One region of the Filimonas lacunae genome, then DNA from elsewhere that is predicted to be linked to it. Evidence: riboswitches for the same ligand, from Rfam matches in the RefSeq annotation. Region 1 holds a riboswitch; each other region holds the start of a gene.
What was found. A riboswitch is a leader RNA that binds a small molecule or an ion and turns the genes downstream of it on or off. The one in region 1 is predicted to bind cobalamin.
Positions count from the first base shown of each region.

Region 2: it holds a riboswitch for cobalamin, as region 1 does, so the genes downstream of both, FLA_RS30405 (ribonucleoside-diphosphate reductase small subunit) here and FLA_RS26725 (TonB-dependent receptor) in region 1, are expected to answer to the same signal.
Region 3: it holds a riboswitch for cobalamin, as region 1 does, so the genes downstream of both, metE (5-methyltetrahydropteroyltriglutamate--homocysteine S-methyltransferase) here and FLA_RS26725 (TonB-dependent receptor) in region 1, are expected to answer to the same signal.

Region 1 covers NZ_AP017422.1:6,781,328-6,789,490, reverse strand. The annotation lists gene FLA_RS26755 (AAA family ATPase) at 1-67, opposite strand, end outside; gene FLA_RS26750 (DUF4159 domain-containing protein) at 223-843, shown strand; gene FLA_RS26745 (hypothetical protein) at 903-1,196, opposite strand; gene rpoN (RNA polymerase factor sigma-54) at 1,278-2,762, shown strand; gene FLA_RS26735 (hypothetical protein) at 2,769-3,452, shown strand; gene FLA_RS26730 (murein L,D-transpeptidase catalytic domain family protein) at 3,804-4,628, opposite strand; cobalamin riboswitch at 4,822-5,038, shown strand; gene FLA_RS26725 (TonB-dependent receptor) at 5,226-7,232, shown strand; gene FLA_RS26720 (YncE family protein) at 7,254-8,163, shown strand, end outside.
Region 2 covers NZ_AP017422.1:7,657,846-7,666,008, reverse strand. The annotation lists gene hemW (radical SAM family heme chaperone HemW) at 1-410, shown strand, start outside; gene FLA_RS30430 (NAD(P)H-dependent glycerol-3-phosphate dehydrogenase) at 418-1,428, opposite strand; gene FLA_RS30425 (efflux RND transporter periplasmic adaptor subunit) at 1,481-2,872, opposite strand; gene FLA_RS30420 (TolC family protein) at 2,902-4,350, opposite strand; gene FLA_RS30415 (DUF4349 domain-containing protein) at 4,432-5,298, opposite strand; gene FLA_RS30410 (cysteine-rich CWC family protein) at 5,446-5,667, shown strand; cobalamin riboswitch at 5,801-5,936, shown strand; gene FLA_RS30405 (ribonucleoside-diphosphate reductase small subunit) at 6,078-7,043, shown strand; gene FLA_RS30400 (ribonucleoside-diphosphate reductase subunit alpha) at 7,120-8,163, shown strand, end outside.
Region 3 covers NZ_AP017422.1:7,649,113-7,657,275, reverse strand. The annotation lists gene FLA_RS30400 (ribonucleoside-diphosphate reductase subunit alpha) at 1-768, shown strand, start outside; cobalamin riboswitch at 1,669-1,885, shown strand; gene metE (5-methyltetrahydropteroyltriglutamate--homocysteine S-methyltransferase) at 2,055-4,367, shown strand; gene FLA_RS30390 (hypothetical protein) at 4,418-4,873, opposite strand; gene FLA_RS30385 (mechanosensitive ion channel family protein) at 4,992-5,783, shown strand; gene FLA_RS30380 (MarC family protein) at 5,938-6,525, shown strand; gene FLA_RS30375 (response regulator transcription factor) at 6,648-7,052, shown strand; gene FLA_RS31995 (sugar transferase) at 7,068-8,163, shown strand, end outside.

The DNA of each region.
Region 1 (8,163 bases):
GAATTTCTTTTTTCAGCCCAGATAGCTTCTCCTGCAATTGCGTTACGGTAGTTGCTGTTATTTCCAATGCCTGTAGTTTTAGTTTCTCTATGAATATGCGGGAAAGCAATCGAAGTTGACCGGTAAAATTTCTTTTCCGGAAGAGGAAATTATACCTTTAAAATTATCAATGTTAGAAAATTACACCAGCGGCATTAGAAAATCGGTAATCTGCAATATATCATGAGAGCGGCTAAATTTACTTTCACCCGGTTACGGTACAGGTCTGGCGATTGGGATACCGATCAGCGTATGCCCGCCAACCTGCTCAATTCGCTGATAGAGTACACCACTATTCCCGTTGAGTTACAGGAGAAGGTGATAGACCTTTCTTCCAACGATTTGTTCGATGCACCTTTTTGTTACCTGAGCGGTCATAAGCTGGTGCAGTTTGATGCACAGGAAAGCGCTAATTTTAAAAAGTATGTGCAAAACGGCGGCTTTGTGTTTGTAGATGACTGCAATCATGATATTGACGGCCTGTTTGCCAAATCGTTTGAAGCGCAGATGACTGCTTTGTTTGGCAGCAGCGCTTTAAAAAAGATCCCCAACACGCACGAGCTGTACCATTCTTTTTTCTCTTTTGAAAAAGGCCCGCCCAATACTTTGTTTGAGCTCAATGGCTGGGGCGACGACCTGGTACACGATTACCTGAAAGCCATTATGGTAAATGGCCGCATAGGGGTGCTGTACAGCAATAAGGATTATGGTTGCGAGTGGGATTACGATTTTCGCAACAAACGTTTCCTGGCAGAAGACAATACCAAATTCGGGGTCAATATTATAGTATACGCTATGTCTTAACGCATGCAGGCATGGGCCACCCGCCGTTCTTTAAGCGAAGGGGTAACCCTTCCGGCACCTTAATGTTTTCCTTCCAGTTTGTTTACATAATCCACCGATCCCAGGCGAAAACGGAAGGGGATGCCAGACAGCTTTTCCATCTTTAATTCCTTATCGCAGAAAAAAGGAAGATGGGTGCTGTAAAAATTGGCCGGAAGATTGTAATTGGTAAACGGAGAAAATGGACGAAAGGATACTGCGGGCGATAAAATAACCCTGCCAGGCACTTTTGAGGTGGAATCGGAGGGTGTTTGCGCTGTAACTGTCTTGTTACCCACCAGGGCTATCATCAGTAATATGAGAGTTTTCGTCATCCGATTGGCTTATAGTATGTAAATTTACCGCGAAACAATAACTTTTGTACGGACGATTTCCTAGAGGAATATTGAAAACGAATGTCACTTAGTCAATCTTTACAACAGAAATTACTTCAGAAGCTATCTCCACAGCAAATTCAGTTAATGAAGCTGCTGCAGGTACCTACTGCCAACCTCGAAGAACGCATTAAAGAAGAGCTGGAAGAGAACCCTGCCCTGGAGGTAACCGAAGAAAGTCATGACGACAACTTCGAAGAACAACAGGACGAGTTTGAAAGCGGTGAGGATGAATATGAGATGGATGGCAGCGAGGACGAGTACGAGAATATAGATATCAGCGAATATGTATCGGATGGCGATGACGACGTGGCTGATTACAAGCTGCGCGACGACAACTATCCGGATTCTGATGAGAAAAAAACACTGCCTTTTAAAATAGAGAGCAGTTTTCACGATGTGCTGCTGGATCAGCTGGGCATGTTATCGCTGGACGAAAAGAGTTTTAAAATAGCCGAGCAGGTGGTAGGTAGTCTGGATGACGATGGCTACCTGCGCCGCGAAATCTCTTCTATTGTAGACGATCTGGCTTTTCGCCAGAATGTGGACGCCTCAGATGAGGAAATTGAGGAAATAATTCACCAGATTCAACAATTTGACCCTCCGGGTGTTTGTGCCAGGGATTTAAGGGAATGTTTATTGTTGCAACTGCGCAGACAATTGGTGGCCGGTAAAGATGTGAACCTGGCTATTCAGGTACTGGACAAGTACTTTGAAGAATTTACTAAAAAGCACTACGAAAAAATACAGCGCGGCCTGAACCTCAACGACGATCAGTTGCGCGAAGTTATCAACGCCATTATTAAATTAAACCCCAAGCCAGGTGGCAACGTGGGTGAAATTAATAAGGCCGAAAGCTATGTTGTTCCCGACTTTTTTATACTCAATTCAGGTGGAAAGCTGGAATTGACCCTCAACGCCAAAAACGCGCCTGACCTGCGCATCAGCGAAGGTTATCGGGATATGTTGAAGGAATACGATAAAGGAGCTAAAAAAGACAAGCGCCAGAAAGAAGCGGTAATGTTCATTAAGCAGAAAATAGATTCTGCCAAATGGTTCATTGATATGATTAAGCAAAGGCAACACACCCTGCTTAGCACAATGGACGCCATTATGAACTACCAGCGCGAGTTTTTCCTTACAGGTGATGAAACTTCGCTGCGTCCCATGATTCTGAAAGACATTGCCGAGGTAACCGGTTTGGATATTTCTACCGTTAGCCGGGTGGCCAACAGCAAGTTTGTGCAAACCGAGTTTGGTACCTACCGTCTTAAATTCTTCTTTAGCGAATCGTTAAGTACCGAAAGCGGTGAAGAAGTAAGCACCCGTGAGGTAAAGAAAATTCTGAGCGACTTAATTGAAGGCGAAGAAAAGCGTAAGCCGTTGAGCGACGAACGCCTGACCGAATTACTACAGGAAAAAGGATACAATATTGCCCGCCGCACAGTTGCCAAATACCGGGAGCAGCTGAACATACCCGTGGCCAGGCTACGTAAAGAGCTTTAATATTATATGGAACCATTGACGATGAGTGTTGAGAATGAATCGGAAGCGCCTTATGTAGCCCCGAAACCCGTGAAATGGGTAGCTACTTTATTAAGTTATGTAGCGCATCCCCTTTTTTTGCCAACTTTCTTTTATTACTGGCTGATACAGCGTTTTCCGGTTGAATTTCCGGGACTGGAAGGTAAAATGTTGCAACTGAGGTTGATAGGGGTATTTGTAACCACTGCTTTTTTACCAGGTATAGCGGTGTTTCTAATGTGGAGATTGAAATTCATTTCCGGCATCAGGCTTAAAACCCAGAAAGACCGCATTGTTCCCTATATCATTATCATGATCTTTTACTGGTGGATGTGGTACCTGAGTAAAAACTTTAAAGATCAGCCTGCTGTTTTAAAGTTCTTCTTCCTGGGTATCTTTTTAACTACCGTAGGTGGACTTTCCTTTAACAACTTTGAAAAAATAAGCATGCATGCTATGGGAGTAGCTGGTGTGCTTACCGGTGTGTTACTCACCTGTTTCTACTACAAAACCCACCTGGGCGCAGATGTGTCGATTGTGATGATTGTGGCTGGTGCTGTTTGTTCTGCACGTTTAATACTTAATGATCATTCTACCCGCGAAGTGTATTTAGGCTTTTTTGTTGGCGCAGCCTGCCAACTGATAGGCTATTTTGTTTCGTTTTTGTGGTAGGTGCTGATAAGCAATAAATTAAAAAGCCGGTTGTTTTTAGCAGCCGGCTTTTTAATTTATTAACACATCCATTTAGAGAGGCAGGATATGGCAGTTAAATCATATGTTTTAATGCTGTAATAAGTAGGGTGAAAATGTGTTTTTTGCTATGGCGGTTAGTAAAGTATTCTATTTTACGGGTATAGGGTGAGATAAGGGTGAGTTCAGTGCGGGTATAGGCAAACTACACTTGTTGTTTTTTGCTTATGTAAAACGAACTGGTTTTGGTTTTTGCTAAAAAATGCAGGATTTCTATGGCAAAAAATAAGGCCAACCCTAAGGTTGGCCTGTGAATTATGAAACTGGTTATAATTAGCTTTTTGCTGCTACTGTGGTTACGGGAGCTGCTGGTGCGTTTTCAGCCAGGGCAGGCTGTAAAGCTGGCCAGCTGAAATCGGCGTTCAATACCTGAGAACTGTGATGATACCAGCTGTCTGTGTGATAAATATAGAAACAGCTGCCATCTTTAATAGCATTGATAATATCCTTGTGTTCTGCATAAGGAACCGCCGGGCAACCGTAGCTTCTGCCCATTGCCTGACCTTCATCTGCCCTGTTGGAGTTTACATACCAACTGCCGTGCATTACTACATCACGCATACGCACATTGTTGTTAATGCCTTTTTCAATACCATCCAGACGCATGCTAAAACCTGCTTTACCACTGTAAGTTTCGCCGGTTACCATAAAGCCCAACGAGCTTTTGTGCGAGCTGTTCAGGTTAGAAAAGGTGGTGGCAAACTCGCTACCTGAATTTTTACCATGCGAAACATAAGTATTAAACAGCACTTCTCCTGTTTTCAGGTTTAATACATACAATCTTTTGTGGGTGCTGCTCTGGCTTAAATCACAAATGGTTAATAATTCTGGTTTCTTCAGCATGTTTTTGTTTAACATGAACTGATAGCCTTTGTAAGCTTCAAAAAATGCGTCGTGTGAAAGACCCAGTGAATCCAGGTGTAAACCGCTGTAAATAGAGTCTGCCATTCTCTGGCCTTGCGCGCTGGCGGTTTTATCGCCCAGCAGGGAAGCAAATTTCTTTTTGTCGTCTGTAAACCTCTCTTTACTGGTGTAGCTAAACGCAATAGATGTAAAAGCACTAAAACATACCGCTGCAATAATCATTACTCTTTTCATCAAAGCTCACTTTTTTGATTGGGGGTTATTAATTGGTGATACCGTGACTATAATGTCGATTCTGGTAAATTTATTGCCTAATTGCGACTTATTTAAGCTTTTGAAGGTTATTTTATAGTTTTTTTTAAAGGTAAACACTGCCCAAACGTTAACATTTAGTTGATTTTCACCTGTATTCGCTTTGTTAAAATATTACCTTTGCTCCGCATCAGGTTACATTTCTTCCTGTTCGGAAGGTATGTATTAAAAGGGAATCCGGTGTAAATCCGGAACTGTCCCGCAGCTGTAAGTTTCCAGGCAACTCATTATTGCCGCTGTTTATTCCACAATACCACTGTAGCCACTAAGGCTATGGGAAGGTGATACAACAGCAAACAAGTCAGAAGACCTGCCCGTTGCAGATAGATATTCATCGCTTTCGGGGATTGAAGCTGGATAGAAAGGTCAAAAAGCAATTTTTTATTTTTTATTCCTGTTAGCTGTTGCTGCTGCAACGGTAAACCGTATTCCGTTTTTCCGAAAGGAACGATACAAGCATGAACTATCATTTACCTATACGGCCTGATATTTTGCTGTCGTGCCTGTAGTAAAATAATTATGAAAAGAATAGTACCTGTTAAGTGGCTTTTACTCAGCGCGGGCATGCTTCCATTCCGAAGCCTGTTGGCGCAGCAGGTAATGCATGCAAAAGATACACTGGCCGAGGTGCGGGTAAATGCTATTCGCAAACTGCCCACTACTTCACTCACGCCTGCACAAACCCTGTCGGGCGAAACCCTGCAACGGCTCAATAGTTTATCTGTGGCAGACGCTGTTCGCTTTTTCTCGGGTATACAGTTAAAAGACTATGGCGGTGTGGGGGGGCTTAAAACCATCAACGTGCGCAGCATGGGTAGTAACCATACGGGTGTTTTTTACGATGGGGTTCAGTTAGGCAATGCTCAGAACGGCCAGATAGACCTTGGACGTTTTTCGCTGGATAATATAGAAGAGATTTCGCTGTATAGCGGACAAAAAGATGCGGTGTTTCAGCCAGCTAAGGCATTTGCATCGGGCAATGCTATTTACCTGCAATCGCGTAAACCGGTATTTGCCGCCAACGAAACCATACATCTGAGCGCGAAATATAAAACCGGTTCGTTTGGCCTGGTAAATCCTTCGGTGTTATGGCAACAAAAGCTTTCTCATCGCACCAGTGCTTCTTTTAGTGGTGAGTGGACCAATGCCAATGGGCGCTATCCGTTCCGGTATGCGATGGAAGGGGGATATGATACCACCGCCACCCGCTACAATGCCGATGTAAACTCCTGGCGTTTGGAAGCGGGGTTGGATGGCACGGGTAAAGACAGCAGCGAATGGAAAGTAAAAGCCTATTATTATACCTCGGCACGCGGCCTTCCCGGGGCAGTAGTAGCCAATAAGTTTGAACACGGGCAGCGCCTGTGGGATAAAAGCTTTTTTGCACAAGGTTCGTGGAAAAAGAATATCACCGGCAAATACAGCCTGATGCTGAATGCCAAATATGCTTATGACTACACCCATTACAACGACCAGGAAATTGTAACCACCAGCGGTTACCTGAATAATTACTACCGGCAAAATGAATTCTATTTTTCTGCTGCCAATCACTATCAATTAACCTCCTTCTGGGATGTGGCTTTATCCGGCGACTTTCAGCGGAATAGCATGAATGCTAACCTGTATAATTTCGCTTATCCTACACGTTATACCACATTGGCTTCCTTAGCCAGCCAATTGCATTTTGCACGAATAGACATACAAGGCAGCGCACTGGCTACGTTTGTAAATGAAAATGTGCGTACGGGCGTACCTGCGGGCAACAGGCAGGAGTTAACGCCGGCTGTCTCTGCTTCGTGGCAGCCATTTGCTTCTCCTGCGTTTCATGTGCGGGCGTTTTATAAAAACATCTTTCGCATGCCCACTTTTAACGATCTCTATTATACCGAAGTGGGTAACACCAGCTTAAAGCCGGAGTTTGCCAAACAATACAACCTGGGCATTACCTACGCAAAATACCTGGCCGCTAACAAACTATTATTGACTACACAGGTGGATGCTTATTACAACCGGGTGAAAGATAAAATTATTGCCAGCCCCAGCGGAAGGCTGTTTCGCTGGACTATCATGAACCTGGATAAGGTACAGATTAAGGGGCTGGATGTAAGTATGCAGGGCGTATATAAACCTGCGCAGCATTGGGAGCTCACTACCCGTGCCAGCTATACCTGGCAACAGGCTCAGGATGTAAGCGACCCTGCCGATCCTTACTATAAAAATCAGATCATCTATACACCTGAGAACAGTGGTTCTGCCATAGCTGGCATTACTTATAAAACCTGGATGCTCAACTATAGCTTTTTATACACAGGTGGGCGGTATTTCCAAAAAGAGAATACTGCTGCCAACTACCTGCAACCCTGGTATACACATGATGTATCAGCAGGCAAAAGCTTCCGGTATAAAAAGTATACAGGTAGGCTGATGCTGGAAGTAAACAATGTATGTAACCAGTATTATGATGTAGTTAGAAACTTCCCTATGCCGGGACGTTTTTATCGCATCTCTTTGAGTGTGCATTATTAATGATAACAACACATGAAGCGAATGAAACAGATAGCCCCGAAACTGATGGCAGCCATTGTGCTGCTGGCAACGGCTTGTCGTAAAGACACGCCCGTGGCTACACAGGAAGAGATAAGTGTGCAATCGCCGGATGTAGCAACAGGCAATGGCTTTTACCTGTTGAATGAAGGTGACATGGGTTTGAACAAAGCATCGCTGGACAGGTTTAATTATAACACCGGCGTTTACTATCGCAATATTTACCCGCAAATAAACCCCACTGCCACCAAAGAGCTGGGGGATGTGGGAAATGATATACAGGTATATGGCGGCAAACTATACGCCGTTATTAACCTCAGCGATAAGGTGGAAGTGATGGATGTAACCACGGCCAAACGTGTGGGAGTAATTGCCATACAAAACTGTCGGTATATCACCTTTTACAATGGCAAGGCGTATGTAAGCTCTTATGCCAGCACGGCAGGCAATGCTAATGCAGGTGCAGGTTTTGTGGCTGAAATTGACACCGCTACTTTGCAAATAACCCGCCAAGTGAATGTGGGCCGCCAGCCAGAAGAAATGGCGGTGGTGAACGGTAAATTATATGTAGCCAATTCCGGTGGCTACACGCCTGCTAATTACGATCGTACCGTGTCGGTAGTAGACCTCGCCAGCTTTACCGAAACCAAACGCATTGATGTGGCTATTAACCTGCATCGTTTAAAAGCGGATAGGCATGGCGATATCTATGTTACCTCACGTGGCAGTTATTACGGTGTATCGTCCAGGCTGTTTGTAGTGAACACACAAACCGATGCCGTAAAAGATTCTTTTGCCCTGGGCGCCAGTAATCTTTGTATACAAGGCGATTCGGCTTATGTGTTAAGTACAGAATGGAATGCCAACACAAATTCCAACACCATCAGCTATGCGTTGGTGAATGTGCAAACAG
Region 2 (8,163 bases), 880 kb from region 1:
ACCGTAGCAAACATAACAGCAATTACTGGGCAGGTACCCATTATTTAGGTGTGGGCCCTTCCGCACACTCTTTTAACGGCATTAGCCGCCAATGGAATATTGCGAATAACACCTTGTATACACAAAGCCTGGAAAAAGGCGAAGTTCCCTTTGAAGTAGAGTATCTAACCACCAAACAGCAGTTGAATGAATATATTATGACCAGCCTTAGAACTATGGAGGGGCTTCATTTAAAAAAGATACAGGAAATTCAACCGGGGCTGGCGGGCGAAAAAACGGTAGAGCAACTGAAAAAAGGAGCAGCCAAATACATACAACAAGGATTGATGCTGCAACAGGAGGATACCCTTATAATTACCAATGCAGGCAAATTTTTAGCCGATGGTATAGCAGCAGACTTGTTTTGTTAGCGCCTGCTTATACCAGGGCTGCTTCTATTTTAGCAAATCCTTCTGCCGCCGGCAAATGCTCCCACAATATCTCGTAAATGGTGGCCGCAACGGGCATCGCCACTGCAAACTGCTGGTTGGTATGGAATACGCACTTGCTGGCGTTATACCCTTCTGCCACCATGTTCAGTTCCAATGTAGCTGCTTTTACAGAATAGCCTTTCCCAATCATGTTTCCAAACATACGGTTGCGGCTGTATAGCGAATAGCAGGTAACCAGCAAATCGCCCAGGTAAACAGAAGCGGTATAGTTAATGGCTTCCCGTTCTACACCAACAGGGTAATGTTCGATAGACCGTTGTAAAAAACGGTTCATCTCATTGGCTGCGTTAGCGATATAAACACTTAAAAAGTTATCTCCGTATTCAAGGCCATGTGCAATGCCTGCCCCTAATGCGTAAATATTTTTTAATACTGCTGCGTACTGCGCCCCTACCACATCGTGATTTACTACAGTATTAATGTAATCAGTGTGGAAATAAGCCGCTATTTCAGCTGCTGCATTTTCATCTAATCCGGAAAAAGTAAGATAAGAAAGTTTTTCGGCCGCCACTTCTTCTGCATGGCAAGGCCCTAGTACTGTAAAGTAATGATGAATATCTAATTGAAACTTTTCGGCCAGGTATTCATGTAACAGCTGGTTGCTGCCAGGTAAAATTCCTTTTACCGCCGAAACCACCTTTTTGCCAGCAAAGGCATCTGCGGGCAAAGCCTGCAAGGCATCATGTACATAGGCAGATGGAACTGCTATTACTATTACATCAGATTCGGCAACCACCTGCTTAACATCGTTGTACATGTTAAGCAGGGTGTTATCGAAATAAGCAGAGCTTAAATAATGAGGATTATGGTGTCGTTGGCGAATGTGCTGCACCGTATCTGCATTACGCACCCACCAGGCAATACAATGTTTGCCATCCGTTAATATTTTCGCCAGCGCCGTAGCCCAACTTCCACTTCCTATTATTCCAAACTGCATAACACGCCTGTTTAAACCAATAAATCAGGCGACAAACATAGGGAGATTTGTCTTAATTCTTTTTAAAAGTCTGAACCAGCTCACTTTTCGGAACTACTTTCACTTTAGTACCCTGCTTCAGCTGCTTGTTCACCACATCATAAGGACCGCTAATCACCTCATCACCTGGCTTCAGGCCTGTTTTTATTTCAATATTATTGATATCCTGTATATCAGTGGTCACTACCACCTTTTTAACAGTACCATCCTGCTGTAGCACAAACACCACTTCCTGCAAGTCATCTTTATTTACTTCGTCGTCGTTATTGCCAGAGGTGCTAGCTTTATCTGCATTATCTTTTTTCTCCTTTTTGTCTTTCCCTGCCGCATCATCACTGTTTTTATCACGCGTGGTAACCGCATTCAATGGCACTGACAAAGCCTGTGCATGTGTTTTGGTTTGAATATCGGCGCTGGCAGTCATATTAGGCCGGAAAGGGAAAGCCTTGCCTTTCACCAGCAAATCTTTATAACTATCCTGCAATAACCGGATATGCACCTGGTAATTGGTGATAGTAGTTGAAGAAGATGCCGAACTGGTAGTGCTGGAAGATGCGCTGGAAGGGTTGGCTATTTTATATACAATTCCTTTGAACTTCCTGTTATTATAAGCATCTACCTGAACAATAGCGCTGTCGCCTATTTTCACTTTAGGAATATCATTTTCGCCTACGTCTACCTGTACTTCAATGCTGTTTAAATCGGCAACACGCATCATTTCTGTACCGGTCATCTGTGCAGTACCCACTACTCTTTCGCCTTTCTTCACCAGCATTAAACTTACCACACCATCCATAGGAGCTGTAATAGTAGTTCTGCTTACATCTTTACTGGCCCTGTTTAAACTAGCCTGGGCACTTCTCACACCTGCCAGGTTTGCATTAATGTTATCCTTTGATGCCTGATAATTGGACTGGGCAGAAAAGTAAGCCTGTGATGCCTGCTCAAATTCAGATTGGGAAATCACCTTTTGATCCAGCAATGTTTTTTGTCTTTTATAAGCCGCTTCTGTCTGGTCCAGTGTAGCTTTCAATGCTCCCAGCTGTGCTTTCGCATTAGCTACCTGTGCTTCTGTTTGGGAAACGGTAGCCGCTGCCTGGTCGCGCTGTGAAGCATAGATATCTGCATAAATGCGCGCCAGCATTTGTCCTTTTCTCACGGTGTCGCCTTCGGCAATTGTGAGCTCTACAATTTCGCCGGAAATATCAGAGCTTATTTTCACTTCTACCTCGGGATATACCTTACCGCTGGCTGTTACCGTTTCTGTAATAGAACGTACAGCAGCCTTCTCCGCTGATACTTTTGTCCCTTCGTCCTTACCCAACGCTCCACTTTTTTTAAGAACTACCAGTAAGATGACCAACACCACCAGTGTACTGATAATCCATATTGCTTTTTTACTCATATACAAAAACAGTTTCTAGGATCATTGAATTATAATTTAAGCCCCTGCCCTTTGTAAAACTCCAGCAATTTCATGCGAAATACATATTCATACTGGTTGCTTAACTGTTGCAGTTTGGCTTTAAGTAAGTTGTTCTGGTTAGTAAGTAAATCTATTGAACTCAATAGCCCTACTTCATATCGTTTAGTGGCAAAGTCATATGCTTTTTGTGCAGAAGCTACGCTTCTATCACCTGCATAAAATTTTTGCATTGCCGATGTTGCATTCACGTAAGCTTTATAAATATTCTGTTGCAAATCCTGATTTGCCTGTGCTTTTTGCAGTTGCAATGTTTTCAAATCCAGTTGCGAACGCTGATAATTGACTTTATAAGTGTTGCCTGAATTAAAGATGGGCACACTTAGCGTGAATCCTATGGACTGGTTAAAATTCTGATCCAGCTGAGAACCATATCCATCCCACCATTTGCCAAATGATTTACGGGAATAAGAACTGGAATAAACCGGTGTTTGCACAGGATATATCTGGCCATTTATATCCGTAAAATAAGGCAAATAATCATAACCGGCTATCGTATTAGTAGCAGACTTCAATGAACTGGAAAAGCGGGACGTAAGGCTATAACCCAGCGATAAAGAAGGATACAATTGCGATTTATACGCTGCAATTGTTTTTTCAGCTCCTTTTATTTTAAGTTCATTTACTTTTTGCAGCGGCTGATTGTTTAAAGCCAGTTGATATACAATATCAGGCTGCATATCTGCAATATTTTCCAAAGGAATTTGTTCCATAGGAGGCGTATCTACCTCAAAGGCATCTCCTGCTTCTATGTTAAGAAGTGCCTTCAAAGAAAGCACGTTTTGCTCAAAAGTAGCTCTGGACGTAATCAGCGCAATACTATCTGTTGCCAGCTGCGATTCAATTTCTGCAAGGTTGAGTTCAGGTAACGCACCTGCATCTACACGGCTTTTGGTATCCTTATATTGTGCCAGATCCTGCTTTATCTGAACTTCTGAAATATTGATCTGCTCTTTAGAAGCTACTACCTGCAAATAATAAGTGGCAACATTCATAGATACATCATTAGCGGCCCGTTCTATATCCTTTAAAGCAGCTTCTGCATTAAATCTGGCGGCCTGAATGCTGTTTTTGAGCTGTCCAAATCCAAATACCTGTACACTCCCCTGCAATCCATAATTCTGATACAATAATTGTGTGGTAGTAAATTGGTTGGTAGTAGGATCAATAGAACGCCCAAACTGTGTCCCCAATCCTGTAGAAAACCCAAGACTGGGAAACCGGTTCATTCTGGCCTGCTTTAGTTGCAGTTCACTAATGCGGGCCTGTACATCGGCCTGCTTAACAGAAATATTATTTTTTACCGCGTATTCCACGCAACGGCGAAGGTCCCATTTTTCCTGTGCAAACAACGCAAAGGGCATTGCAGCAGCCAATAGAATCAGTAAGCGCTTTCCCATGTAACAAAAATAACCGAATAGCCGGCATGTTTCTTAAAACTTGATGAGCGGAAGTTGAACGGGTTTTGCGGATGAATATGATCAGTTTTGTACTTCGCTTTTCAGAATATTCAGCTTAATAGCAATATGAACGATCAGGGTAGCTGCACAACACGCTCCAAAAAGTGCCGCAATCAGAATGGTATAATATTGAATGGTCCACTCCAATGTATTTTTAGTTTGCGTAAAAAAGCTGGCCTTTTTTCCTGCCGAACCTTCAAACAAAGACACCCTCACAGTGCAATACTCATTTTCAGAATTGAAATTCCCCAACTCTACACCTAACTCCTGCAATTCCTTTTCTATCTCCAGAATTTTATCATGTAGGGTAACAAAGTCGGAGATTACGCCGCTTTCCGATTTCAGTTCCTGTAAAGAGGCCAGTGTTTTTTCCAGTGACTCCCTTTTTGCGTTCAGCTGGCGGTACTCATTGGTTTTATCCACTTTTACCACTTCCCGCTCTTTTACGGTGCCTATTTTTTGAATAGCCGTATAAAAACTATCAAAGGCAGATGGTACTACACCAATAGATAAATGTAACTGTCGGCTACCTTTATTTCCCACACTTTGCTCGTATTGTATTACGGCACTAAATTGTTTGGTTGCACTATCCACCGCAGCAGCATCTGCATCAAATTTGGTAGTACGGGTTTGTACCGTAGCTGTTTTTTCATATTTCTGGTTATCGGCCCAATCAGGCGCACTTACCCGTTTCCCACCCTTTTCCGATGCATAGTTTTTTCTTAACTCCCCTATACTGCTAAAGAAATCAGAATCGGCCACCCAATTGTTTCTCTCTACGGAGGAAACCAGGTAGCCATATGACAGCCTGAAAACAAATAATACCAGGAAAGGAATGGTGAGATATATGATTACTTTTTTAGTTCTGCGCTTGAATGTTACATTCATTGGTTAAGATTTTAAGGTTGAAAGCTGAAAGTAACGGAATTTGTTTGTTCTTAATAACACAGGTAAACCCTTTTTATACAGGTGGCATCCCGGAAGCAGAAGTGTATATTTGCTATAGCAGTTAACCTGGTTTAAAGTACAATACGAATGCCTATACATGAAAACAAAATATGTCCCCGCTGCCAGCAGCCCTTTGAATGTAAAGTAGGCGATGTAAGCAACTGTCAGTGTAACGGATTACACCTTACCCAAGCCGAACGCGATCATATTGCACTGAAATACAATGATTGCCTTTGTATCGGTTGTATGCGGGAACTCAAAAACAAATACACCTTATTCAAAGAAAAATTCTTCCCCGATTTTCAGTAATGCCCCTTCTATGTTTCACCCTTGAATAGGGGAATTTTTACCAAATGCCTATGCAGTGAGGGTTCTGTTTATTGTGTAAAAAGTATGCACACCCTGTTTATAAGTTTCTTTCCCATTACCTGTTTTCTGCCCGAGATTGCAGGAACATTAAGGCACTATGCTATCCGTCTTTAAAGAGGAACCGGGTGAGATTCCCGGGCTGTGGCGCAACTGTGTTTTCCGTTTTGCATGGAATTAGTCAGATACTCGGCCTTAATGATATTACTGACAACCCTTACGCTCATAAGCTTGTCGGAGTTTAGACACCATAACATTGTACAATTCCCCCCGTACAGTCATAGGATCTTACACTCTGCCCGGTTAAGAAATATATTGATACTCATTTGATTATATTATAAATGGCCCGGTTTATGGAAACAGAATTATTACTACAGGAGAACAAGGAACGGTTTGTTTTATTACCCATCAAGTACCCTGCTATATGGGAAATGTATAAGCAGCATGAAGCCAGCTTTTGGACCGCAGAAGAAATTGATTTGTCGCAGGACTTAAAAGACTGGGCTGGAATGAATGAAGGGGAACAGCACTTTATTAAACATGTATTGGCATTTTTTGCAGCCAGTGACGGTATCGTAAACGAAAACCTGGCGGTGAACTTTATGAGCGAGGTGCAGCTGCCCGAAGCACGTTGTTTTTATGGTTTCCAGATTATGATGGAAAACATACACTCAGAAACCTACGCCTTATTAATTGACACTTATATTAAAGACCCGGCCGAAAAAAATAAGCTGTTCAACGCTATTGAAACTGTACCTGCGGTTACTAAAAAAGCACAATGGGCACTGCGCTGGATTGAACAGGGCTCTTTTGCCGAACGCCTGGTAGCTTTTGCAGCGGTGGAAGGCATCTTTTTCAGCGGCAGCTTCTGCTCTATTTTCTGGTTAAAGAAAAGAGGATTAATGCCCGGCCTTAGCTTTAGCAATGAATTGATTTCGAGAGATGAGGGCCTGCATTGCGAATTTGCCTGTTTACTATATAGCATGCTTAGCAATAAGTTATCACAGGAAAGGGTTACGGAGATAATTACAGATGCCGTGCGTATTGAAAAAGAATTTATCTCAGAATCATTACCTGTAAGACTGATTGGCATGAACGCCGATTTGATGAAACAATATATTGAGTTTGTGGCCGACCGGTGGATTACTGCACTGGGCTACCCTAAAATATTCAACGCCACCAATCCCTTCGACTTTATGGAAATGATCTCTTTACAGGGAAAAACCAACTTTTTTGAGAAAAGAGTGGGTGATTACCAGAAAGCGGGTGTGAATAGTTCGAAGGAGCAAGAGATCTTTTCAACAGATGAGGATTTCTAATATACATGGAACAATAATTGAGCGCTGAGAACAACGAATAACAAACCAATAACTCTAACACAAAATTCTGTAACCTATGTTCGTTATAAAAAGAGACGGCAGAAAAGAATCAGTAAAATTTGACAAGATTACAGCTCGTATTGAGAAACTGTGTTACAGTCTCAACAGCAAATTCATAGACCCCACTAAAGTGGCTATGAAGGTAATTGAGGGACTTTATGACGGTGTTACCACCACAGAGTTAGATAACCTGGCTGCAGAAACGGCAGCTTCGATGAGTACCATTCACCCGGATTACAGTTTGCTGGCATCCCGCATAGCCGTAAGCAACCTCCATAAGAATACCACAAAGTCGTTCTCCATCACTATGGGGGAGCTATATAATTATGTAGAACCTAAAACCGGGCTAAAAGCATCCTTACTGGAAGATGAAGTATACGCCGTAATCAGCAAGCATTCGGCATTGCTGGACAGCACTATTATATACGACAGGGATTTTGCCTTTGACTACTTTGGCTTTAAAACCCTGGAACGCAGCTACCTGCTGAAACTGAACGGTAAAGTGGTAGAGCGCCCGCAACATATGTACATGCGCGTGGCAGTAGGTATACACCTGGACAATATAGAAGAGGTGATTAAAACCTATAATCTGATGTCGGAAAGATGGTTTACCCATGCTACCCCTACCTTATTTAATGCTGGTACGCCTAAAGCCCAGATGTCGTCTTGCTTTTTATTAACCATGAAAGATGACAGCATTGAAGGCATTTACGATACTTTAAAACAAACCGCCCGTATTTCGCAAAGCGCAGGTGGTATTGGTTTAAGCATTCACAATATCCGTGCTACCGGTTCGTATATCAGCGGCACCAACGGCACCAGCAATGGTATTATTCCTATGCTGCGTGTGTTTAACGATACCGCCCGTTATGTAGACCAGGGTGGTGGTAAACGTAAAGGTGCGTTTGCTATTTACCTGGAACCATGGCATGCAGATATTTTTGACTTCCTGGACCTGCGTAAAAACCACGGTAAAGAAGAATTGCGTGCGAGGGATTTATTCTATGCCTTATGGATAAGCGATCTGTTTATGGAGCGCGTAGAAGCCAATGGCGAATGG
Region 3 (8,163 bases), 870 kb from region 1:
ATGACCGCTTCTAAAGACCTGGCCAAAGTAGAAGGCACTTACAGCTCGTATGAAGGCAGCCCACTAAGCAAAGGTGCATTCCAGTTTGATTTCTGGGGTGTGGTACCAGGCAACAGATGGAACTGGAGCGCACTGCAACAGGAGATTAAACAACATGGCGTAAGAAACAGCCTGTTAATTGCTCCTATGCCAACTGCCTCTACTTCACAAATACTGGGCAATAACGAATGCTTTGAGCCATACACATCCAACATCTATGTAAGACGTGTATTAAGTGGCGAATTTGTTATTGTAAACAAGTTCCTGTTAAAAGACCTGGTAGCACTGGGATTATGGAATGACGAAATGAAGAACAGGATTATTTCTGCCAACGGTTCTATTCAGGCTATTGAAGAGATTCCGCAGGAGATCAAGGAAATTTATAAAACTGTTTGGGAGATCAAGCAACGTACACTGATTGATATGGCAGCCGACCGTGGTGCCTATATCTGTCAATCTCAATCATTAAACCTGTTTGTTCAGCAACCGAACAAGGCTAAATTAACCAGCATGCACTTCTATGCCTGGAAAAAAGGCCTGAAAACCGGTATGTACTACTTACGTACCCAGGCAGCTGCACAAGCAGTTCAGTTTACTGTAGAAAAACAAGGCAGTGTGCAAATGCAGCCTTTAAACAACAGAAACCAGGCTGCAACACCAGCTTCTGATGAAGAGATTACCGGTGCGGCTTGCCCCATAGATGGCAGCTGTGAAGCTTGTAGCTCATAAGCTTACTACTCCTACTAAATATCAAAGGCCCATATCTATCGATATGGGCCTTTTTGGGGGCTGATCCCAAAGGCTAAGCTTTAGAAAAAGAAGCTGTCGGCCCTAAAAAGGTCGGCCCCAACTTTTTTAAGCTGAACCTTTTTAGTCAGCCTAATAGCAGAAAAAACAAAGCGCAACAGCAGCAAGTGTCCTCAATAACTGTTAAAACAGAGTTGCACTTTCCGCCCTCCTATTCTAACAAACGGGCGCTTCGCTTGCACTTACGAGTTGCTCGTCCTATAGGACGAGGTATGGGAAAGCACTTCCAGACACCCGGAGCATGCTTTTTTTATGCTCATTCCATCTGCCAGGCCACCGATTCCTTCAATCCCAACGCGTATTCTAACGTACAGGCAACTGATCTGTTGTGCTGAGCTGCTCGTTCTATAGCGCAAGCAGCTCAGCACAACAGACGAGCAGCTCATCCTATAGAGCAAGCAGCTCAGCACAACAGACGAGCAGCTCATCCTATAGAGCGAGCAGCTCAGCACAACAGACGAGCAGCTCATCCTATAGAGCAAGCAGCTCAGCACAACAGACGAGCAGCTCATCCTATAGAGCAAGCAGCTCAGCACAACAGACGAGCAGCTCATCCTATAGAGCGAGCAACTCGCTCTATAGGATGAGGCTTCGGAAAGCTCCCTTTTTAAAGCAACCAGGCACACCTAACAGCTGTTTTTGAAACAGAGATCCTTGCTTCTACTGCATTTACGGGGTATTCGTTCCTGATCAAATACGTATGATTTTCGTGTATCGGTAAGCATACGCCCCAATACTCTGCCGCCTGCATGTCTTTGGCCCAATGATCTTTTTCCATTAATTGCCTGCCAGTCCCTACCTTTGCCCTGTGTTCTTTGTTATAAGGTCAATTCAGTAAAAGGTTTCCGCCAAAAGCGGGATTAATAAGGAACCGTGTGTAAATCACGGGCAGACGTGCTACTGTAAGTTTATTCCGATGATGGGGTTACACTCTGTCAACGGCTGTACAGCAATCACGCCACTACAGTGCGCAATGGCGCAGTGGGAAGGCGCTCTACAGAAAACAAGCCAGGATACTTGCCTTTTTTATTGTAAATGATGAATGCTTTCACGATATAAAGCGTAGTCAGTAATTGATAAGTGCATAATCAGCCCCTTTATATGGCAGGGCTGTGCTTTGTCTTGTCCTTACTCCTACTCCTCTTTTATCCTGTAAACATTTGCTGGCAAAGAGCATGTTTGAATTGTTTCACGTTAAAACAAACAACATGTTCACTAACATTTTGGGCTACCCACGTATTGGTGGCCACCGCGAACTCAAAAAGGCTTGTGAAAGCTATTGGGCTGGTGAGAGTACACTTCGCGACCTTCAGTTAACTGCAAAAGAGATACGCAGGCATAACTGGCTATTACAGCAACAGGCAGGTATTGACCTGATTCCCTGTAACGATTTTTCGTTTTATGACCAGGTACTGGACATGTGTTTAACAGTAAGCGCCATTCCTGAGCGTTTTCACCCCCTGGTAGAGCAACAGCAGTTTCCGGAAACAGATCTTCTTTTTGCCATGGCCCGTGGCTATCAAAAAGATGGTTATGACATTACTGCCATGGAAATGACCAAGTGGTTTGATACCAACTACCACTACATTGTACCTGAGTTTTATGCCAACCAGCAGTTTAACCTGCTTTCGGACAAAATTGTAAATGAGTGCCGCGAAGCTATCCAGGCAGGGATACAACCTAAACCTGTGATATTAGGACCTGTGTCATTTTTATTATGTGGCAAGGAAAAAGAAGAAGGGTTTCACCGTATTGACCTGCTGAAAAATCTGTTACCTGTTTATAAAAAACTGATGCAGCAGCTGGATGAATTAAACATTCGTACCATACAGTTTGATGAGCCTTACCTGAGCTTAAATCTTACTGACGCGGAACGTAAGGGCGTTGTCTATACCTATAATGAACTATCTAAAGTAACACCACGAATTTCTATTTTATTAGCCAGCTACTTTGAATGTTACGGCGAAAACCTGACCACTGTGTTGGGTTTACCGGTACAAACCATTCACCTGGACCTGGTAAGATGCTCTTCTCAATTAGATGATATTCTGGCAACTGACTTTGCGAAAAGCGACAAAAAGTTATCGCTGGGCGTAATTGATGGCCGGAATATCTGGAAGAACGATTTTGAAAACTCATTGAAGCTGATTCAGAAAGCAGTAGCAGCGATTGGCACCGATCGTATTATGATTGCGCCATCCTGCTCTTTATTGCATGTACCATGCGATCTTTCTTTTGAAACAGCGTTACCCGCCGAAATTAAAAACTGGTTGTCTTTTGCTAAGCAAAAGGTAGAGGAAGTGGTTGCCCTGAAACAACTGGCAACCAACGCTGCAGGTGCCGCCGCCTTGCTGGACGAGAACAAGCAAGCCATTGCCAGCCGCCGCACTTCTCCTTTGATTCACAAAACGCATGTAAAAGAAAGAGTAGCTGCTATTACAGATGCAGATGCCCATCGTAACTCGGTTTTTGCAAGCCGCAGGCAACAACAACAGGCACTGCTAAAGCTGCCTTTGTTTCCTACCACTACCATCGGTTCTTTCCCTCAAACAGCCGATATACGTCAGTTACGTGCACAATTGAAAAAAGGCAGTATTACACTGGAAGCTTATAACACTGCCATTAAAGCTTCGACCGAAACCTGTGTAAGAATGCAGGAAGAGTTGAACATTGATGTGTTAGTGCATGGAGAGTTTGAGCGTAACGACATGGTGGAATACTTTGGCGAACAACTGGAAGGTTATGTATTCACTAAAAACGGATGGGTACAGAGTTATGGCTCCCGTTGTGTAAAGCCTCCGGTTATTTTTGGAGACGTAGAGCGTAAAGCGCCTATGACTGTAGAATGGACCAGCTATGCACAATCGTTGACCAACAGACCCATGAAGGGTATGTTAACAGGCCCTGTTACCATATTGCAATGGAGCTTTGTCCGTGACGATCAGCCACGGGAAACCACTACCATGCAAATTGCACTGGCTATCCGGGATGAAGTAAGCGACCTGGAAAAAGCGGGTATTAAAGTGATACAGATAGATGAACCTGCCATCAGAGAAGGTTTACCATTACGCAAAGAAAACTGGGCCGCTTATCTGCAATGGGCAGTGAAGGCGTTTAAAGTTTCGTCGTGCAGTGTAGAGGACAGCACCCAGATACATACGCATATGTGCTATAGCGAGTTCAATGATATTATCGACAGCATTGCCGCAATGGATGCAGATGTCATTACCATTGAAACTTCCCGCTCACAAATGGAGCTGCTGGACGCCTTTGCAGATTTCAAATATCCGAATGAAATTGGCCCCGGCGTTTACGATATACACTCCCCCCGTGTACCTACCGTACAGGAAATGGAGCAACTGCTGCAAAAAGCGGCGGATGTAATTCCTGTAGAACATTTATGGGTGAACCCCGATTGTGGATTAAAAACCCGCAAATGGCCTGAAACCAAACAAGCATTACAAAACATGGTGGAAGCTGCTGCAAAAGCAAGAGCTAAAGCCGGTGTGGTAGTTGCTTAAGAGGACGTTTTTTTACGGCGGTATTACAGTAGTACTGTAATACCGCTTTTTTATGGGTTATTAATACCAAACCTTATGCTGCAGTTATGAAGTAGTGCATAATGGCATACGGCTGTTAATGCTGCCGCCTCCTGCTTCATAATCGCCAATGTGGCAACATCTACACTCCATAACCTCAGCTCTTGTAACAGGGCTTCTTCTTTACCGGATTTGCATTCCTGCTCCAGGTAAATAATCAGCCTGTTGTAGTATTCCAGGTCTTCCAGCATTTTAGCAGGAGATAAAAATTCTTTATTCATGGGTGTAAGCCCTATCACTTCCAGCATATTTTCATCGCCCGCAAAATCGTACACTGTATAATGGTACTGATCCTGTATAAGATCGTGAAACAGATCTCCCATAGATAGTATATACAGTTTGTAAATATCAGCGCTTTGGTTGGGCTCAAACTCTTTAAATCCCGATGCTGCCGGGATATATAACACCTGGAAATAGCTAACTGCCATAAAAATATTACTCCCTATTGAGTGATTTAAGATATCCAGATATCAGCAATAGCCGCCCCCCTTACCTAAGGGTAGTTGCAAAATGGCATAGTTTTTTTCTCCATTGGCTAAAAGCCCTATGCAATTCAACATCGACAAATTCTATGATAAAGCTTATGACTGGCTTATCACTTTTGGCCCGAGGATTCTTATAGCTATCCTCGTTTTTCTTGTGGGCCAATGGCTTATACGCATTCTGAAAAAGAGAACTGCCAGCACTATGCACAATAAGGATGTAAACCCTTCTTTACGGCCTTTTATGCGCAGTATGATTACGGCCGCCTTACAAATAGTGCTGATATTGCTTGTGATGCAGATTCTGGGAATTCAGCTAACCATTTTTGCAGCATTGGTGGGCGCTTTAGGCGTAGCTGCTGGCTTAGCACTAAGTGGTACCCTGCAAAACTTTACCAGTGGCATTCTTATACTGATTATGAAACCCTTTACAGTAGGCGATAACATTATTGCACAAGGCCAGGAAGGTACTGTAACAGATATCAGGATCTTTTATACCGTGTTAACCACCTACGATAACAGAACTGTCATTATTCCTAATAGTAAGTTATCTAACGAGCTGATTGTAAATCTGAGCAGTGAAGGCAAGCGCAGGATGGACATTGAAATAAAAGTTCCCTTTACTGTTGATTATGTAAATTCAGAAGGCGTGTTAAAACAGGTAATTGCAGAAAATAAGAAAGTGTTACAGGAGCCCACCCCACGTGTAGGCGTATCTGCAATAGAAGGAGATGGCTATAAGATTATTGTAAATGCCTGGGTAGATGCGCATGGTTTTCATGATGTTCGACTGGCCTTACAGGAAAAACTGATCGATGGCCTTAAACAGCAAGGAGTAAAACTGCCGGGAATGTAAATGTAGCCGGGTTTTACAGGTGTTCCTTTTTAAAGGCCCAACATTGTTGATAAAATTCTACAGCCATTCCCGGTATTCCGGCATATTAGGGCCCAAACAGTATGCATTGCAGGTATTTAGCCTGTTTTTAGTATGTTTGTATAAAGCCCTCCCTATGTCCATAAATCTTGATCAGATTATTACTATTACATTTACGCTATTTGCGGTAATAGATATTGTAGGGTCCATTCCGCTGCTTATTTCCATGAAAGAGAAAATGGGTGGGCTACGCGCCATGCCTGTTACCATTATTTCCGGCGTTTTAATGATCTCTTTTTTGTTTGTAGGTCAGCAGTTTTTGAAAATACTGGGCCTGGATATCCGGTCTTTTGCTGTAGGCGGCTCTATTGTAATATTCCTGCTGGGCCTGGAAATGGTGCTGGGGCATGAAATTTTTAAAGCAGATGCGAATGCCAAATCAGGCACATTTGTGCCTATTGCCTTTCCTATCATAGCTGGTAGCGGAACTCTTACTACCATCATGTCGTTAAAAGCCAACTATGGAGAATTGTACATTGTAATAGGAGTTGCCATCAACCTTGTTATAATTTACACGGTATTGCGTTCTTTAGTATGGCTGGAGAAAGTGCTTGGCGAAAACGGCCTTACTGCTGTCAGAAAGTTTTTTGGGGTGGTGCTTTTGGCTATTGGGGTGAAAATTTTTGCCACTAACATCTCGTCATTTGGCAGTTTGACAAAATAAATGCAGCCTTTCAGCTCATTTTAATAATAACTATATGTTTATTTAACCTTGAGATTTCATTAGCGAGGTCAACTCAACTATTTTTGTATCTCTAATTCTAAAAGAAAGAACTCCCTATAACTATGAATCCTGATAATTCTCTTTTTCCCAAATTATTCATCATAGAAGACGACCCTTCTATTCAAATGGTTTTGAGCAAATTTTTGTCAAAAACCTTTGAATTAAACGTATTTGGCAGCGCTGCTGATGCTTTATCCTTTTTACATCAGGGAAGCATCCCCGATATTATCATTTCAGATTTAAATATCCCGGAAATCAGTGGTCTGGAATTATTAAAGCAGGTAAAGTCGAGCGGTTTTTTCAAAGACATACCTGTGGTAATGCTATCTGGCGAAGACAATAGTGAAACCCGCATTAAGTGTTATGAAGCAGGCGCTGAAGATTATATTGTGAAACCTTTTAGCCCTAAAGAGCTGGAGGTGAGATTGAAATTAATACTAAAAAGAAACGGCAAACTGGTTGCCTGAAATTAAATGTACCGTATGACCGACGCTCCTGTTCAAATCGCCGGTTCTGTAATAGCAGCAATTAATTGCTCTGCTGATGTTTCAGAGCAGTTATCGGCCGCCTTCCCTGATCTCCAGTTTTTACACTTTCCCAACGAAACCGAGCTGGTTTCCAGATGGGAAAAACAGCGCATCAATATCAGCTGCATTATCACGCAAAGTGAAATTATAGCACCCGCAGGCGTTTCTTTACTAGGCACCCTCCAAAAGAAAAAACTGCCCGTAGTGCCGGTAGTTATTTTATGCGAACATGCCAATAGCAACCTGATGCAGGTAGCTTTAAAAGCAGGTGTGGCAGATGTATTTACGCTTCCCTTTCATTTAGAAGCCGTTCAAACACGTATTGACTTCCTGTTAAAGCATGGACACCTTATTCATAACCGGCCACAAAACCAGCAGTCCAACCTTTTTAAAGAATATAAAACTCCTTTAGGTAAAAGAATTTTTGATATTGTGTTTGCAGGTGGTGCATTGTTGATGTTGTCGCCTGTATTCCTGGTGGTATTCCTCGCTTTAAAGCTGGAATCGAAAGGCCCTGTTTTTTACTATTCCTACCGGGTAGGTAATGGCTATAATATTTTTAAGTTTTACAAGTTCAGGTCGATGTATGTCAATGCCGATAAAAGGCTGAAAGACCTGAAACACTTAAACCAATACGATAAAGCCAGTGAAGAAGAAAGCACAGATGTGTTTACGGAAACGCTTTGCGATGATTGTATAAAAGCAGGCAGCAAGTGTCAGTTTCCACTGTATTCTGATAAAAATACCTGGTGCGAGAAACAATACCGCAACTCTAAAAAATCGGCTTCTGGCTCTGCTTTCTTTAAACTGAAAAATGATCCACGCATTACCAAGGTGGGTAAGATATTGCGTAATACCAGCATTGACGAGCTTCCGCAGTTATGGAATGTGGTAATAGGAGATATGAGCATTGTGGGCAACAGACCGCTTCCTTTATATGAAGCCGAGAAGTTAACCACTGATAAATATGCACTTCGCTTTCTGGCCCCTGCCGGTATTACCGGACTGTGGCAGGTAGAGAAGAGAGGTAAGGGTGAAATGTCGGAAGAAG